Regions from separate parts of the Pantoea sp. S18 genome, predicted to be linked through region 4. Evidence: predicted binding sites of a transcription regulator. Region 4 holds the regulator's gene; each other region holds the start of a gene.
What was found. The regulator CRP, encoded in region 4, controls carbon source genes, mostly activating them, when cyclic AMP is high. The targets are predictions, from matches to a motif close to ATGTGANNNNNNTCACAT.
Positions count from the first base shown of each region.

Region 1: a site for CRP is predicted at 2,790-2,807, ahead of VIJ98_RS00455 (PTS mannitol transporter subunit IICBA). Genes of this name have one in related genera too.
Region 2: a site for CRP is predicted at 1,933-1,950, ahead of rbsD (D-ribose pyranase). Genes of this name have one in related genera too.
Region 3: a site for CRP is predicted at 2,893-2,910, ahead of VIJ98_RS01870 (nucleoside-specific channel-forming protein Tsx). Genes of this name have one in related genera too.

Region 1 covers NZ_CP142688.1:93,907-98,431, reverse strand. The annotation lists gene VIJ98_RS00465 (gamma-glutamyltransferase family protein) at 1-1,292, shown strand, start outside; gene VIJ98_RS00460 (DUF3053 domain-containing protein) at 1,820-2,533, shown strand; gene VIJ98_RS00455 (PTS mannitol transporter subunit IICBA) at 2,991-4,525, shown strand, end outside.
Region 2 covers NZ_CP142688.1:4,250,168-4,254,692, reverse strand. The annotation lists gene qseC (quorum sensing histidine kinase QseC) at 1-624, opposite strand, end outside; gene qseB (quorum sensing response regulator transcription factor QseB) at 621-1,283, opposite strand; gene VIJ98_RS19825 (YgiW/YdeI family stress tolerance OB fold protein) at 1,464-1,859, shown strand; gene rbsD (D-ribose pyranase) at 2,032-2,451, shown strand; gene rbsA (ribose ABC transporter ATP-binding protein RbsA) at 2,459-3,967, shown strand; gene rbsC (ribose ABC transporter permease) at 3,964-4,525, shown strand, end outside.
Region 3 covers NZ_CP142688.1:428,084-432,608, forward strand. The annotation lists gene VIJ98_RS01855 (amidohydrolase) at 1-147, opposite strand, end outside; gene VIJ98_RS01860 (LysR family transcriptional regulator) at 261-1,163, shown strand; gene yjdN (VOC family metalloprotein YjdN) at 1,242-1,673, shown strand; gene VIJ98_RS01870 (nucleoside-specific channel-forming protein Tsx) at 1,828-2,694, opposite strand; gene VIJ98_RS01875 (HAMP domain-containing sensor histidine kinase) at 3,031-4,389, opposite strand; gene VIJ98_RS01880 (response regulator transcription factor) at 4,386-4,525, opposite strand, start outside.
Region 4 covers NZ_CP142688.1:3,925,679-3,930,203, reverse strand. The annotation lists gene VIJ98_RS18330 (YccS/YhfK family putative transporter) at 1-1,123, opposite strand, end outside; gene crp (cAMP-activated global transcriptional regulator CRP) at 1,182-1,814, opposite strand; gene VIJ98_RS18320 (OsmC family protein) at 2,119-2,523, shown strand; gene VIJ98_RS18315 (phosphoribulokinase) at 2,575-3,444, opposite strand; gene VIJ98_RS18310 (YheU family protein) at 3,506-3,724, opposite strand; gene VIJ98_RS18305 (hydrolase) at 3,727-4,525, opposite strand, start outside.

The DNA.
Region 1 (4,525 bases), 460 kb from region 4:
TGCCGGAAATCGGCTGGGAAGCAGTCACCGTGCCGGGCGCGGTTTCGGCGTGGGTTGAGCTGGCCGAACGCTTTGGCACGCTGCCGCTTACCACGCTGGCGCAACCGGCCATCGAATACGCGCGTGACGGTTTCCCGATTTCACCGTTGATTGGTCATCTGTGGCAGCGCGCCTACAACAAGCTCAAAGATCAGCCTGGTTTTGTCGAGTGCTTTGCACCTGAGGGTCGCCCGCCGCGTGCTGGAGAACTGTTCCGCAATCCGGCGCAAGCGGAAACGCTGCAAAAAATCGCCGAAACGCGCGGTGAAGCCTTCTATCGTGGTGAGCTGGCTGAAAAGATAGTGGCATTTGCTGAGCAGCATGGCGCGGCGCTCAGCCTTGATGATCTGAAAAATCATCGCGCTGATTGGGTTGAATTGTTATCGCGCCCGTTTGCGGGCGGATCGGTGCAGGAGTTGCCACCGAACGGTCAGGGCATCGCCACCTTGATTGCACTGGGCATTCTCGAACAGTGGGATATTGGCCGCTATCAACCGGATTCGGTGCCGTGGCTGCATCTGTCGATTGAAGCGATGAAACTGGCGCTAGCCGATCTGGATCGTTACGTCAGCGATTACGATCACCTCGAGTTCCCGGCGGAACTGCTGCTAAGCGATGAATATTTGAAACAGCGCGCGCAGCTGATTAATCCTGATCAGGCCGGGGATTTTACCTTTGGTTCCCCGCAGCAGAGCGGCACGGTGTATCTCTCTACCGCCGATGCCAGCGGCATGATGGTTTCCTTTATACAGTCAAACTACATGGGCTTCGGTTCTGGCGTGGTGGTGCCGGGCACCGGCATCAGCCTGCAAAACCGTGGCTGCGGTTTCTCACTCGATCCGCAGCATCCCAATGTGGTGGCCGGCGGTAAGCGTCCGTTCCACACCATCATTCCGGCGTTTGCCCTCGATGGTGACGGTCAGCCGCTGATGTCGTTTGGCGTGATGGGCGGCCCGATGCAGGCACAAGGTCATTTGCAGATGGCGCTGCGCATCATGCAGCACAAGCAAAACCCGCAGGCAGCGATTGATGCCCCGCGCTGGCGCGTTGAGCAAGGGCGTGCGGTGGTGGTTGAGCCGGGCATCGACCGTAACGTGCAGGCAAAGCTGCGCGAGATGGGGCATCAAATTACGCTGGAAGATCCGCTGCTCGGCTATAACTTCGGCGGTGCGCAGGCGATTGTGCGCGATCCGCAAGGCTTCTACATCGCCGCCACCGAAAGCCGTAAGGATGGGCAGGCGCTGGTGTTCTGATTTAACGTGTTAAAACGGTCACCATAAATGGTGACCCTACGGGATTTGCAGCGATTGTGAGCCAGGAAAATGCATTGTTGCTGCAGCGCGGGTGTTGAGGCGACATCCGAACCCGCTGAGCGAACGAGGGATTCCAGGGCGAGCCGCATGGATGCGGCGAGAGGTGGCGCTGAGCAGGAGCGAATCGACACCGGTCCGTCAGGAATCGTGAATGAGTGAAGGTACCGCGCAGCGGCGGGTTGGGCTGGCGCAAGGCCCGGGAGTGCAGAGGGCGCGGCCAGGCGTCCTCTGCTCGGTCGCCGCACGAAGGTGCTGCAACTGCCTCAGCAAGAGGCGAACGAAAGTCGCTTTGTGCTTAGCTGATCGGCATTACACCATAAATGGTGACCCTACGAATTCCGCTATTTCCTTGCCTGGTGCGCATTTATGCGCACCAGGCAAACGCCGCCCGTTGTACCCGCCAGGCCATTGCACTATCCTTTAGGACCATTCCCACCGAATCGAATTTGCCATAACAGGAGTTAATCATGGCGTCAGGAATTTCCCGCATCTGGATGCGCACCGGCATGCTGATGGTCAGTGCCTTGGTCGTGCTGCAACTTACGGCCTGTGGCGACAAAGAGGGCGATCAGCGTAAAGCGTTCAGTGACTTCCTTCAGAACACAGTGATGCGCAGCGGCGAACATCTGCCAAGCCTGAGTGAAAATCAGAAGCAGACCTTCGGTAACTACGCCAGCGATTACGCCATCCTGTATGGTTTCTCGCAGCAGACCAATCAGGCGATTGAGCAAGGTATGCGTCCGGTGGTTGATGAGTTAGCGGCGATTCGTGTACCGCAGGATTACCTGACGCGCCGCGATAGCCTGCGCCAGGCCAGCGGTAATCTGAGCGTGCTGACCCAGCAGATTCAGAGCGCCAAAATGCAGGCGGACAGCAGCAAAGCCACGCTGAAACAGCCGGATGACCTGAAGAAAGTCTACGACGCCGCGTTTACCAAAGTGGTAACGCAGCCAGCCAGCACGCTGATTCCGCTGCTGCCACAGCTGCAGGCGCTGAGCCAGGCGGCGGTGCAAACCGGCGACTATCTGCAATCGCAAGGCACACGCGTAACCTTCAACGATGGCGGCGTGCAGTTCCCAACGCAGGATCAGGCAACGCAGTACAACACGCTGATGAGCAATCTCTCCAGCAATGCGCAGGCGCTGACGCAAGCGCAAAATGCGGTGCAAGGCGGGTTATAACAGCCGATATATTTTAGTGGTCGCCATCAATGGCGACCCTACAAGCCATTCGTTTCTTTTCAGAATTTCGTCACTTCCTTACAGCTCACTTTTCTGCTGCAGCATATTGTGATCTGGCGCATTTTCGACCAAAAATAGTTTGTGACATTGATCACATTTACACAACAAAGCACCTACTGCAAAAGGTGACTTAAGTCACATTCATCATCTTGTTTTGCTTAATTTTTCGGCATCGTTGCTTTCTTACAGCGTCTTTTTGTGATCAGCATCACCTTATTGCACCCCAACCACCCCAACTTAGCGTGATCTGCATCACACTTAGGTGCTGCTCTACGCAGCGTAATAAACTAGTGCTAGAGTCCGCGTGCATACAGTAATGCCACGGCCCCCGCCGTAACGTTCAAACAAAAACAAACGCGCTCTCTTATTGCAGCGCGTCTCAATAAGGGGTGGGTTTATGTCCTCATCAGTAAAGGTCAAGGTTCAGAGCTTTGGTCGCTTTCTGAGTAATATGGTGATGCCTAACATCGGTGCGTTTATCGCATGGGGTATCATCACTGCGCTGTTCATCCCAACCGGATGGATTCCAAACGAAACGCTGGCGAAACTCGTCGGCCCAATGATCACCTACCTGCTGCCGCTGCTGATTGGTTTCACCGGTGGACGTCTGGTTGGCGGCGATCGCGGTGGCGTGGTCGGTGCAATCACCACCATGGGCGTGATCGTCGGTGCCGATATGCCGATGTTCCTCGGCTCCATGATTGCCGGCCCGCTTGGCGGCTGGGCGATCAAGTCCTTTGACCGCGCCGTTGATGGCAAGATCAAAAGCGGCTTCGAGATGCTGGTTAACAACTTCTCGGCCGGTATCATCGGTATGCTGCTGGCGCTGTTAGCGTTCCTGGCAATCGGTCCACTGGTTGAAGGCCTGTCACACATTCTCGCCGCTGGCGTGAATCTGATGGTGCAGAACAACCTGCTGCCACTGACGTCGATCTTTGTTGAACCGGCGAAAATCCTGTTCCTCAACAACGCCATCAACCACGGTATCTTCTCTCCACTGGGTATCCAGCAGGCGAGCGAGGCCGGCAAATCAATCTTCTTCCTGATTGAAGCTAACCCAGGTCCGGGTATGGGCGTGCTGGTTGCCTACATGATGTTTGGTCGCGGTAGCGCTAAACAATCTGCAGGCGGTGCAGCGATCATCCACTTCCTGGGTGGTATCCACGAAATTTACTTCCCATACGTGCTGATGGCGCCGCGTCTGTTGCTGGCAGTTATCCTTGGCGGTATGACTGGCGTGTTCACCTTGACGCTGCTGAACGGCGGCCTGGTTTCTCCTGCTTCTCCAGGTTCCATCCTGGCCGTGCTGGCGATGACGCCAAAAGGCGCTTACTTCGCGAACATCGCGGCCATCATCGCTGCATTTGCCGTCTCCTTCGTGGTCTCTTCAATCCTGCTGAAAACCAGCAAAGTGAAAGAAGATGACGATATCGAAGCGGCGACGCAGCGCATGCAGGATATGAAAGCGCAGTCGAAAGGTCAGGCTGTTGCCGGTTCACCGGTTGCTGGCGACGCGATGAGCGTTGACCTGAACCACGTACGCAAAATCATCGTAGCCTGTGACGCCGGTATGGGTTCAAGTGCGATGGGTGCAGGCGTGCTGCGTAAGAAAGTGCAGGACGCGGGTCTGAGCAATATCTCCGTCACCAACACGGCGATTAACTCGCTGCCGGGCGACGTCGATCTGGTGATAACCCACCGCGATCTGACCGAACGTGCGATGCGTCAGGCACCGCAAGCGCAGCACATTTCGCTGAACAACTTCCTCGATAGCGCACTGTATAGCAACCTGACCGAACGTCTGGTTGCCGCTAACCGCAGTGAAGCGCGTCGCGAAACCGTGCAGACCACGCTGGCTGACAGCTACGACGAAGGCAACGCGCACCTGTTCAAACTGGGTGCAGACAACGTGTTCCTCGGCCTGAGCGCCAC
Region 2 (4,525 bases), 320 kb from region 4:
AGGCAGGCGCGTTTCAGGTAATGGCGTGGCATCATCCGGCGCACGCTGGTGCAGTGAAAGCGTAAGGCGTTTCAATGGGCGCAGCTCGAACCACACCAGCGCCAGCAGTAACAGCAGCATAAAGGGCATGGCGATCAGCCACGGCAGCAGGCTGCTGAGTGCCAGATCGCGCGTCATATCTTCGCGGTATTCCCACTCTTGCCCAACCACCACGCGATAACGCTTATCCGCAGAGGTGAGCCACACCAAGCGCCAGCTATCTTTGTCGCCGCGCAGGCGGCCATCGGTAAAGCCATCACGTTGGTAATCAAACTGTAAATCACGCCCATTTTCGCCGTCATTGAGCAGCGGCTGGCCGTCAGCGCTGAAGATGGCAAACGCCAGCGCATCGTCATCCTGATCGCCACGATGATGACGCAGGATCGACTTGGTTTTAGGCAGTTTTTCGTCCTGGAGCGAGGTGGGATCGAGCGTAATTAAACGTTTGGCGAACAGCATTTGCTGAGTATCAAATAGCTCGTCTACCGTATCGCGGGTTTGGTGCCAGGAGCTGAGGCTGGCCAGGCCGCCGCACAGCATAATCAGCAGCACAAAGCCGATGGCGAGGCGCAGAAACAGACTCATTCCGCCGCTCCCAGCGTATAACCGACGCCGTGTACGGTACGAATAAACTGGCTGCCGAGTTTCTTGCGCAGATGATGAATGTGCACTTCCACCGCATTGCTGGAGACATCTTCATCCCAGCTGTAGAGCTTTTCTTCCAGCTGACTGCGCGTCAGCACGCGGCCAGGATTGCGCAGAAACAGCTCCAGTAGCGCCAGTTCGCGGCTCTTCAGGCTGACGGCTTCGCCATCGCACTGCACGCTGTGGCTGCCGGGCGCCATCACCACTTTGCCGTGTTTGAGTTCTGGCTGCAGTTGGCCGTGACGGCGACGGATCAACGCCTGCAAGCGTGCCGCCACTTCTGTTAATGCAAACGGCTTGCACAGGTAATCGTCAGCGCCGAGCTGCAATCCTTGCACGCGCTGATCGAGCGCATCGCGCGCGGTAAGAATCAGCACCGGCACATCCTGTCCTTGCTGGCGCCACTGACGCAGGATATCCAGACCATCGCGTTCTGGCAGCGATAGATCCAGCACCACCGCGTCCCAGGGCGCGGCCGCCAACGCCTGAAATCCGGCTTCGCCGGAGACAAACCAATCCACGCTGAAACCGAGTTTGGTCAACCCGACTTTCAAACCGTCGCCAATCAGCGTGTCATCTTCAATCAGTAAAATGCGCATCAACTCTCCTTCTGTTAAGCGGAGTTATACGAAGCACAATCACTCTTGTACAGCGAAAGTCCCAGCAAATAGACTATTTTTCATGAATGTTAGCTCAACGGATTCTCTTAAGATCCTGTTAAGAACCTTGTGGTGAAATAGCTCCCGTAAACCAACACATTCATGGAAAAGAGGTGACATATGAAAAAATCTGCAGCCCTGTTAGCTATCATCGCTCTGGCCGCCACGCCGGTTCTTGCCGCTCAACAAGGTGGCTTTGTTGATCCGAATGCACCCTCCACGCAGGTGAAGTCTGGTGGTTTCAAAGCCGATAACACCAGCGTTGTCACGGTGAAACAGGCCGAAGAGATGAAGGACGATAGCTGGATCACCGTGCGCGGTACGCTTGAGAAGCAAATCGGTGATGAGGATTATCAGTTCCGTGATGCCACCGGCACCATGAAGGTCGAGATCGATCATAAACGCTGGAACGGTTTGACCATCACGCCGAAGGATCAGGTTGAACTGACCGGCGAACTGGATAAAGATTTCAACTCCATCGAACTGGACGTGAAACAGGTACGTAAACTGCCTTAATCCCTGCTTCGGGGCCGCAGCAGCGGCTCCAACATCCCACCAAACTCAAATTCTCTCTGGCACAAGCGAAACGTTTCGATGGCGATCACATTTCCGTGATGCCGCCATTGAGTTGCCGTGCGCATTTTATACACTCCCGATCAGCGAAACGTTTCGCTGTGGAGTGGAATAAATGAAAAAAGGTCGCTTGTTAAACGCTGAAGTCTCTCATGTGATTGCTCGCCTGGGGCACACCGATACGCTGACGATTGCAGATGCAGGCTTGCCGATTCCGGCTGGTCCACAGCGCATCGATCTGGCGTTAACGCCGGGTACGCCCGAATTTTTACAGGTGGTTGAGGTTGTCACGCAGGAGATGCAGGTCGAAAGCGCCCTGATGGCGGAGGAGATTAAGCAGCACAATCCGCAGCTCCATAGCGCACTGCTCGCCGTGCTCGAAGCCTTGCAACAGCACCAGGGAAATATCATCACCATCCGTTACACCAGCCATGAACAATTCAAACAACAAACGCAGCGTAGTCAGGCGGTCATTCGCAGCGGAGAGTGTTCTCCGTATGCGAATGTCATCCTGAGCGCCGGCGTGACCTTCTGAGGCCGCTATGCAACCGTTATTGCAACTCAAAGGGATTGAAAAGTCGTTTCCTGGCGTTAAAGCGCTGAATGGCGCATCGCTCGCCGTTTATGCGGGACGCGCAATGGCGCTGGTGGGCGAAAACGGCGCGGGCAAATCCACCATGATGAAAGTGCTGACCGGCATATACAGCATGGATGCCGGTTCTATGCAGTGGCTCGGTAAGGATGTGGCGTTCTCTGGCCCGAAAGCGTCGCAGGAAGCGGGTATTGGCATTATCCATCAGGAACTTAACCTGATTCCGCAATTGACCGTCGCCGAGAATATCTTCCTTGGCCGCGAATTTGTTAACCGCTTTGGCCGCATCGAATGGAAAAAGATGTACGCCGAGGCGGATGCGCTATTAAAGCGCCTCAATCTGCGCTTCAACAGCCACAAGCTGGTGGGCGATTTGTCGATTGGCGATCAGCAGATGGTGGAGATCGCCAAAGTGCTCAGCTTCGAGTCGAAAGTCATCATTATGGATGAACCGACCGATGCGCTGACCGATACCGAAACGCTGTCGCTGTTCCGCGTCATCAACGAACTGAAAGCGCAGGGCTGCGGCATCGTCTATATCTCGCACCGCATGAAAGAGATCTTCGAGATTTGCGATGACGTCACCGTGTTCCGCGATGGGCAGTTTATTGCCGAGCGTGCGGTGTGCGATCTCAGCGAAGAGAGCCTGATCGAGATGATGGTCGGCCGCAAGCTGGAAGATCAATATCCGCGTATCGATCAACAGCCGGGTGAGATCCGCTTAAAAGTTGAAAACCTCAGCGGTCCGGGCGTTGATGACGTCAGCTTTACGCTGCGCAAAGGGGAAATCCTTGGCGTGTCGGGCCTGATGGGCGCGGGACGTACCGAACTGATGAAAGTGCTGTACGGCGCGCTGCCGCGCAGTAAAGGTAAAGTCACGCTGAATGGCCGCGAAATCACCACCCGCTCCCCGCAAGACGGATTGGCGAACGGCATCGTTTATATCTCCGAAGATCGTAAGCGCGATGGTTTGGTGTTGGGCATGTCGGTGAAAGAGAACATGTCGCTGACCGCGCTGCGCTATTTCAGCACCGGCGCGGGCAACCTGAGACACAGCGACGAGCAGCTGGCGGTGGGCGATTTTATCCGCCTGTTCAACGTCAAAACCCCTTCAATGGAGCAGCCAATTGGCCTGCTTTCCGGCGGTAATCAGCAAAAAGTGGCGATTGCGCGCGGCCTGATGACGCGCCCTGATGTGTTGATTCTTGATGAGCCAACGCGCGGCGTCGATGTCGGGGCAAAGAAAGAAATTTATCAGTTAATTAACCAGTTTAAAGCCGAAGGGCTGAGCATCATTTTGGTGTCGTCGGAAATGCCCGAAGTGCTGGGCATGAGCGACCGCATCGTGGTGATGCATGAAGGCCATCTGAGTGGCGAATTTTCCCGTGAGCAAGCTACCCAGGAATCCCTGATGGCGGCGGCAGTCGGTAAGCAACACAGCGAGGAGTTAGTTGTATGAGCACCCAAACCTTACCCGCCAGCCGTCGCTGGTTCAGCAAAGCCTGGCTGCTGGAGCAGAAATCACTGATTGCATTGATCGTGCTGATCGCCGTGGTTGCCAGCCAGAGCCCGAACTTCTTCACGCTGGCCAACATGTTCAACATTCTGCAGCAGACCTCGGTCAACGCCATTATGGCGGTCGGCATGACGCTGGTGATTCTGACTTCGGGCATTGATCTGTCCGTGGGATCGCTGCTGGCGCTGACCGGCGCGGTGGCGGCATCGATTGTCGGATTAGAAGTGAATGCGCTGGTGGCCGTTGCGGCTTCGCTGGCGCTGGGAGCGGCAATTGGCGGTATTACCGGCGTGATTGTGGCGCGCGGCAAGGTACAGGCTTTCATCGCCACGCTGGTGATGATGTTGCTGCTGCGCGGCGTCACCATGGTTTACACCAACGGCAGCCCGATCAATACCGGCTTCAACGATAACGCCGATCTGTTTGGCTGGTTCGGTATTGGTCGTCCGCTGGGCATCCCAACGCCGGTGTGGCTGATGGTCGCGGTGTTTGGGTTGGCGT
Region 3 (4,525 bases), 800 kb from region 4:
TTGATAACCAAGACGATGCAGCTCTTCAGCCACCAACGTGGCGGTGCGGAACTCCAGCCAGCCCGATTCGGCAAAGTGGTGCAGATCGCGTCGCCAGGCTTGCATCTGCGGGATGCGTGCGTTGACGAGGTCAGAAAGGGTTTTCATCGGCATTTCCTTTGTGTTGGTTTTTTATGCATTCATCCGAATCTACACATTGGTTTTGCCGCGCATAAGATGCGAATATCTTGCTACTGATAAACAACGGTTATCATCAAACTATGACTGCCAATCTTAAACTTCATCAGCTGCGCGCGTTTGTTGACGTGGCGCGTCAGGGCAGCATCCGCGCCGCCAGCCGCTTGTCCGGACTTTCACAGCCTGCGCTGACCAAAGCGATTCAGGAACTGGAGCTGGCGCTGGGCGCGCGTCTGTTCGAGCGGCGACAGCAGGGCGTTACGCTGACCGATATCGGTGATAACTTTTTTAAGCACGCCAGCCTGGTTCTGGAAGAGCTGCGGGTGGCGCAGGAAGATATTCAGCAGCGGCTGGGATTAGCCGGCGGGCGCGTCAACATCGGCGTGGGCGGCAGTATTGCGCGCACCGTCATGCCGCAGGTGATCAATCAGTTTCATCGCGAGTATCCGCTGGTTAAGGTGCGAATTGTTGAAGGCCAGCTGGTTTCGATGGTGCATGAACTGCGTCAGGGCGAATTGGATTTCACCATCAACACCTATGATAAAAATCATCTCGATCAGGAATTGGTGTTTGAACGGCTGATGGAGCGTGATTATCAGGTGGTGATGCGCAAAGGGCATCCGATGGCGCACGCGCGCACGCTGGCCGAGCTGCAGCATTGCGACTGGACCATGCCGACGCCGCAAGGGAGCTATTATCGGCTGCTGCACGATCTGTTTGGCGAACGTGGCATGGCGCCGAAAATCGTCGTCACCTGCGAGACCTTTATGGCCTGCACCAGCCTGGTGGCGCAGAGCGATTTCGTCAGCATTATTTCGCGCGATGTGATTGAAGACCCGACGCACGGCGGCCAGCTGATTTCCCTCGAACTCGACGAACCCTTACCGAAAGCCACTTTCTATCTTATCCAGCGCAAAGACACCGCGCTGACGCCGATGAGCGCCTATATGGCGCAGCTGTTTCGGCGCTACTGTCAGCAAAGGTAAGAGTGCGGCCTGGCTCGCAACTGTATAAATAATGCGCACTACACTTGCAGTGGACGTTCCCTTTATGGAGTACAGACCATGCAAGTTACCCCGTATGTGTTTTACAGCGGTCGCTGCGAAGAGGCGATTGCCTTCTACCTCGACGCCACCGATGGCGAGCTGCTGTTCAAGATGACTTATGGCGATATGCCGGATGAAACGCCGGTTGAGGATGAAGGTTGTATCTCGGGCGTGAGCTTTTCGCCGGAGCAGATTATGCATGCCCATCTGCGCATCGGGCAGGGCGAGATTATGATGAGCGACGGCGCACCGCAGGCGGCGTATGGCGGTTTTGCCGTGAGTTTATCCACGCCGGATGAGGCGCAAGGCAAGCGTTGGTTTGAGGCGTTGTCAGCGGGCGGTGAAGTGACGAAAAGCTGGGCTCCGACGTTCTGGGCCAATGGCTTTGGCATGTTGACCGATAAGTTCGGCGTGCCGTGGATGGTGAATGCGTATAAGCCGCAGATTTAGGTGAGTGCGGTGTTCAACCAGGTGTGCATTAATGAGTTGGCTTTCATCATCGTCATTAAAACGGTGCGCATAATGCGCACCCTACACCGTAGGGTCGCCATTCATGGCGACCTTCTTACCGGCTGCACCATCCCATGGCGACCGTTTCACGCGATTAGAAGTTGTAACCCACCACCAAATAATAACCCCAACCGGTCGATTTCACTTCAAACGGACCGTTACCGAAGTTCAGCTCCTGGCCGTCAGCCCACTGGCCGCCGTTGTGGAAGTAACGCGCCACAGTTGAAACATGCCAGTGATCGTAGTTCAGCGACAGAATGTGGCTCGATGCAATCGAGTTGCTGGTACGTGAACGATCGGACTCATCACGCAGATCTGAACCCCAGTCGAAGTTGGTGAAGCCGATATAGCTCAGCTTGCCGCCCCACAGGTCGGTAATCGGCACAAAGTATTTCACCTTGAAGCGATAACCATCCCAGCTGTTTTCGTTCGCCGCACCGTAGTTTTCCCACTGGTATTTCGCGTAAACGTTCAGCGACAGGCCGATATCGCTGTGCGTATCGATGTCGGTGCCGAGACCCATGTACCAGGTGTTCTGACGGCTATCGCTGTTGCGACCCATGTCATAGATGTAGTTGTTGGCGAAGTACCACTCTTTAAACGGACCAAAAGAGAGATCGGTGCCGGTCAGCTTATCGATCGAGAAACGTGGCTCAATTTCCATGAACATCGGCGAACCGTGGTCGAACACGCCGTTTGCGTTGCTGTTGCCCACGCCGAAGAAGTTGGTCAAATCGAGGTAGCCATAGAAATCGAACCAATCCTTTTTAGCAAAGGCTTCGTATTCCAGATACACGTCGTTGTTGAACTGTGGTCCAAAACGGGTGTGGTAGCTGCCCACCACGTTCACGCTCTGATGCCACCAGTCAGAAACGTACTGCGGATCGCTGTCTGCCGCTTGTGCCGCACCAGTCCAGCTGCTGGCCAATAAGGCCCCTGCTATCAACGCTTTATATTTCATTATTGTTAACCACATGCTTTTGATCGCCGGGCCGTCGCCGCGATCGGGTGAAATTGATCCCAGGGGATGGGCAGTGAGTTGTCGTATCCGGTCTGTGTCGCCAGATTTTCAAGCTTGCGTAATGTGCCTGTAACAGAGGCATAGAAAATAGATTTTGGTCACGTTTGTCAAAAAGTGTTGCAGTTTGATTCACTGAAAATGTGATCATTATCACATAAAGGCCGTGAGGCGAATGGAACCCCGCAACCGTTTACGTTGTCGCGTTCGTCGGGAAAAAGGTGTTGAGGGGATGGTGCGATAGGTTGCAAGGTCGCCATGAATGGCGACCTTGCGGGGTTATGGGAGTGTAACGCGCACCTGCAGGCCGGCAATCTGGCCCTGCTGATCGTGGCGGTTCGACAGCGCAACCTGCATCTGATGCTTTTGCGCCACGCTGCGCACAATCGATAAGCCTAAGCCGCTGCCTTGCGCCTGCACATCTGGTGAACGGGTGAAGCGATCAAAGGCGCGTTCGATAAAGGATTCCGCCATGCCGGGCCCGTTATCGACGATATCCACCACGGTGTGATTGCCGACGCGATGCAGCAGCACATCGACCAAACTACCTTCCGGCGTGTGCAGCATCGCATTGCCGATCAGGTTATCGAACAGGCTACGCAGATCGGAGCGGCTGGCGTGCAGGCGATAATGCGTGGTGCCGTTAAAGCCGATATCAATGCCGCGCTTATCTGCCACCACCATCAGCTGCTCAATGCTCTCTTTCAACAGGTCGTCCAGCTCGATGCTTTCTACCGTGGCGACCACCGATTGATCTTCCTGACGTGAGATATTCAGCAGCTGCGTCACCAGATGGCGCGTGCGCGTTACGCCCGCTTCCAGCTGATCGAACTGGCGGCTGGCTTCACCGGGTTGAATATGTTGCCGCAGATTCTCCAGCTGCAAAGTCACGGCGGTGACTGGCGTGCGCAGCTCATGCGCCGCATCTTCGAGGAACTGGCGCTGCGATGACCATGCCGCGCGCAGTCTATCCAGCAAAGCGTTGTAAGCTGCCACCAGCGGCAGCACTTCATCCGGCAAGCCATCAGGTGAAACGCTATGCGGATGCAGGGTTTCCTGGGCTGCGATATGGCGCGACGCCACGCGCAAATCGCGCGTTATCGCCCGCACCACCAGCCATATCACAATCAGTGAGAGCGGCATCATCAGCACCAACGGAATGATGGCGGAGAGCGCCCGCTTAACCATGATACTTTTCATGTAGCCGATATTATGCAGCACCTGAATATTGCCGATTTCACTGCCCAGCTCGCCGGGCCGCGTGTAAACACGCCATTCACAGTCGTCGCCACAGTCACCGACTTTCAAATCGGTCCAGCCTTTTTTCAGCTGCAACGGCGCATGCAGGCCCGGCCACGAGCTGGCGCGCAGATGGTTGCTCTCGTCCCACAGCTGAACGATATAGGTGCTTTTGAGTTTCTCTTCATGCATCACCATCGGCATCAGTGCGGGCATGCGTTGGCTGCTGGCCCAGGCATCGGCGATCTTGGCGAGCTGATCGTCCTTCATGGTGCCCATCATGTCGCCGTAGCAGTGATAGAAATACCAGGTGACGCCGCCAATCATCGCAAGATGCAGAATCACCAGCGTGGCGAGCAGTTTGTTACGCAGCGAGCGCATAAAGGTGAAAGGTTTCATATTGCCGGTACCCGCCAGCCAAGTCCGCGTACGTTGCGGATCACTTCGTTATCCAGTTTGCGACGCATACCGTGAATCAGTACATCCACCGCGTTGCTGCTGACCTCTTCGCCCCAGCCGTAAATGCGGTTTTCTA
Region 4 (4,525 bases):
TCAGCATCACGGCGAAGCGTGCCGCCGTGCGCAACGCGGTGGATTTGAATGACAGATAACTGCGCAGCGCCGGCAACAGCGGCAAACGGCGCTGGCGATCGGCCATCAGGTCACGCGTGTAGAGCGGCTTCTGCGTACGCAATACGCGGGCGATGCGGCTGAAGTGATACAGGCAGAAGTTACCGACCGGATTATCCGGATGCTGGCGCGCAATTTTCTCCAGCGCGCCGAGCTGTTTCTCCATGTGGAAACGGTCTGGCAGCTGATGGTAGAGAATCGCATCCGCCAGCACGCGCAGTCGCGCCGAGATGATTTTGGCGTTCCAGCGAATCACCGCTTCGGCGTGGCTCTCTTCAACCAGCCTCTGCACCTCTTCAGGCTGATGCAAACTCACCGAGATGTGTTCCTGTAAATCCAGCGCCACCTGGAAAGCGCGCGTCAGGCGTTTGTGGCTGTTATCGCGGCTGGCCGACAGCATATGCATTTGCTGGTAGCAGGTGGTGATGAGATCGACCGCCTTTTGCTGACGCGCCAGCAGCGGTGGCAGCGCTTTTTCTGGATCGGTCAGCTGCGTCAGTAAGGTATATTTGGCATCGCAATAATCGGCCAGCTCGCGGAACAGCAGGCTGAGCGATTCGCGCATCGGCTGCTCTTTCCACAGCCAGAACCAGAACCAGTTGAATAAGCCGTACCACAGCGTGCCGCCGATGTAGAGCAGCGGCGGCACCCACATCGGCATGCGTCCCACTAAGCTGAGCGTAAAGATGGCGGCGATGAGCGTTGCGGGCAGTAAGCGCGCATGCAGCGGACCGATTTCGCCGGTCACGCCAATCAGCAGCGGCAGCGCCAGCAAAATCAGCGGCAACGGAATCTGGTAAGCAGTAAGGATTTGCATCAGGAAACTGCCGGTGGCAAACAGCGAACCACCCACAATCAGGCGTTTGAAGAAGCGTTTGTGCGGCGTATCCAGCCCCGCCATGTTGCAGCAGGCAGGCACTAACGAGAACAGCAGACCTTTTTGCAGATCGCCAAACAGCCAGCCGAGAGCCACAGGCAGGCACAGCACCAGCGTTTGCCGCAGCGCATAGTTAACTTCGGGATGATAGATGATTCGGCGCCACATCAGCTCATCGCAAATAGAAACGGCGCGATGTTGCCATCACGCCGTGGGTGAGAAGAAATTAGCGGGTGCCGTAAACGACGATGGTTTTACCGTGTGCGGAGATCAGGTTCTGATCTTCCAGCATTTTCAGGATACGGCCCACGGTTTCGCGTGAGCAGCCCACGATCTGACCAATCTCCTGACGGGTAATTTTGATTTGCATCCCGTCTGGGTGAGTCATCGCATCTGGCTGTTTGGCCAGATTTAGCAGCGTTTGCGCGATACGTCCGGTTACATCGAGGAAGGCAAGGTTGCCCACTTTCTCAGATGTGACTTGCAGACGACGCGCCATTTGCGACGAAAGTCGCATTAAAATATCCGGGTTTACCTGAATCAGCTGACGGAATTTTTTGTATGAAATTTCAGCCACTTCGCAGGCAGACTTCGCACGTACCCAGGCACTACGTTCCTGGCCTTCTTCGAAAAGACCGAGTTCGCCGATGAAATCTCCCTGATTGAGGTAGGAGAGAATCATCTCTTTGCCTTCTTCATCTTTAATCAGTACCGCTACGGAACCTTTTACGATGTAGTACAGCGTTTCCGCTTTCTCACCCTGATGGATGAGCGTGCTTTTGGATGGATATTTGTGAATATGGCAATGGGACAGGAACCATTCGAGTGTAGGGTCTGTTTGCGGTTTGCCGAGAACCATTCGCTATTATCCTCTGTTGTAATCGTGCCCAAAATACAGGGGGCATTTTTCCCTGTCAGGCGGTTTAATCGTCGAGCGTTTCCAGTAATGGAAAAATTATTCCGGGTGGACTCTTAAGCTACGCTTTTGATTCTTCCGGCCTTCGTCTGTGATGACGAAAATATTTTCAGCACTGTTTGTAGCACAGCTTTTGCGAGCTGTCTTGTGTTGTCTCGCTTCAGCAAAAGGGGGATTACTCTGGATTGCTGTTTGTCAGGTGAAAGCGTACTCTGGCGGCAAAACCGCCGCTTCAGGAGAGAGAATAATGCAGGCACGAGTGAAATGGGTGGAAGGTCTTACCTTTCTCGGAGAATCCTCATCTGGCCATCAGGTATTAATGGACGGTAATTCCGGTGATAAAGCGCCAAGTCCAATGGAGATGGTGCTGATGGCCGCAGGCGGCTGTAGCGCCATTGATGTGGTGTCGATCCTGCAAAAAGGGCGCAGCGATGTGGCCGATTGCGAAGTGAAACTCACCTCAGAACGCCGTGAAGAGGCGCCACGCATTTTTACCACCATCAACCTGCATTTTATTGTCAGCGGCAAAGCGTTGAGCGATAAAGCGGTTGCGCGCGCGGTTGACCTGTCGGCAGAAAAATATTGCTCGGTGGCGATCATGCTTGGTAAAGGCGTGGAAATTACCCACAGCTATGAGGTTGTCGAGTTGTAATCGGTCGTAGGGGAGGCATTCATGCCTCCCTTTTCACAGCCCGCACCAAACCTACTCAATCCGTTTCCCTTCAATCAGTCGCTGAACCAGCGGCAGCATAATCAGCTCCATCGCCAATCCCATTTTGCCGCCCGGCACCACCAGCGTATTGATGTGGGAAATAAACGATCCCTGAATCATCGCCAGCAGATAGGGGAACGCGATGCCTTCCAGACCGCGAAAATGAATCACCACGAAGCTTTCGTCGAGCGAGGGAATTTCGCGGGCGGCAAACGGATTTGAGGTATCAACGGTCGGCACGCGCTGGAAGTTAATGTGGGTGCGCGAGAACTGCGGCGTGATGAAGTTAATGTAATCCTCCATCGAACGTACCACCGAATCCATTACTGCTTCGCGTGAATGTCCGCGCTCGCCGGTGTCACGCACCAGCTTCTGAATCCACTCAAGGTTAACAATCGGCACCACACCAACCAGCAGATCGACATGCTCCGCCACATTTTGCTGCTGCGTGACCACGCCGCCGTGCAAGCCTTCATAAAACAGCACATCGGTGTTTTCCGGCAGCGGCTGCCACGGCGTGAAAGTACCCGGCACCTGATTCCACGGCACCGCTTCATCGTAGGTGTGCAGATATTTGCGTGATTCGCCGAGGCCGGTTTGGCCGTAATGTTTGAACGTCTGCTCCAGTAGGCCGAAATCATTGGCTTCCGGGCCGAAGTAGCTGATGTGGCGACCGAGATCGCGCGCTTTGCGGATCGCCATGTCCATTTCGGGACGCGTGAAGCGATGGAAACTGTCGCCCTCGAGTTCCGCCGCATGCAGATTCAGCTGCTGGAAAATCTTGCGGAAGGCGAGGCTGGTGGTGGTGGTTCCGGCGCCGCTGGAACCGGTGACGGCAATAATTGGATGCCTGGCTGACATAACAGAGCTCCCTGTGAGGTCCGGCGATGAGCATTGTTACCACGAATTGCCGCAGGGTGCATCAGCCGCGGAATTCACCCTTCGGCATAATATTGATCGATTCATGCAGTTCCGACCACACCAGCACCACGTCGCCGCGCTCCAGCTGGCGGCGCACATCGGCGACTTTTTGCAGCAAACTGCGTTCCTGCTCGCCGTAATCGGTGCCTTCGCGTAACACGAAGGTCTCAATCAGGTTTTCCAGCGTCTCCGCTTCGAGTTGTTGCCAGGGAATAATCACAATTACACATCCAGATAAGTTGAGAGCCAGTCGGGCACGCGCTGTTCCAGCCACATTTTCGGTTTAAGCAAGGTGCCGCCGACAAAGCCGACGTGGCCGCCTTGCTGCGTCAGCTGATACTGAATGGAAGCTGACAGCTGGTCAGGTTGCGGGATCACGGCATCGGTCATAAAGGGATCGTCTTGCGCATGAATGATCAGCAGCGGTTTGCGCACGCCGGGGAGCAGCGGCATCGCGCTGGCTCGTTGATAATAGTCGTTGGCGTCAATAAAACCGTGCGCCCGTGCGGTTATCGCATCATCGAACTCACGTAAGCGGCGGAAAGCACGTAGCTGGCTCAGATCGACCGGCAGCGTGCCGGGCCAGGCGCGCAGTTTGCGCGTGGCGTTCTTTTTCAGCTGCGTCAGCAAATAGTGCTGATAGAAGCGCGAGAAGCCAACGTCCAGCTTGCCGCTGCACGGCTCCAGCGCCAGCGGCGCCGAGATGGCGATGGCGGCATCAATCGGCACATCGTGACCTTGTTGACCCAGCAGGCAAGCCAGCATGTTGCCGCCCAGCGAAACGCCGACAGCGGCGGTCGGCACGCTGCCCCATTCGCGTTGCAGCCAGTTAAGGAAGTAGGTGGCGTCTTCAGTTTCACCGGAGTGATAGATGCGCTTTAAGCGATTAGGCTCGCCGCTGCAGCCGCGAAAGTGCATCACCACCGCCAGCCAGCCGCGCGCCTGACACGCCTGCATCAGGCCGTGCGCATACGGGCTGCGAAAGCTGCCTTCCAGGCCGTGAAACATCACCATGCGCGGT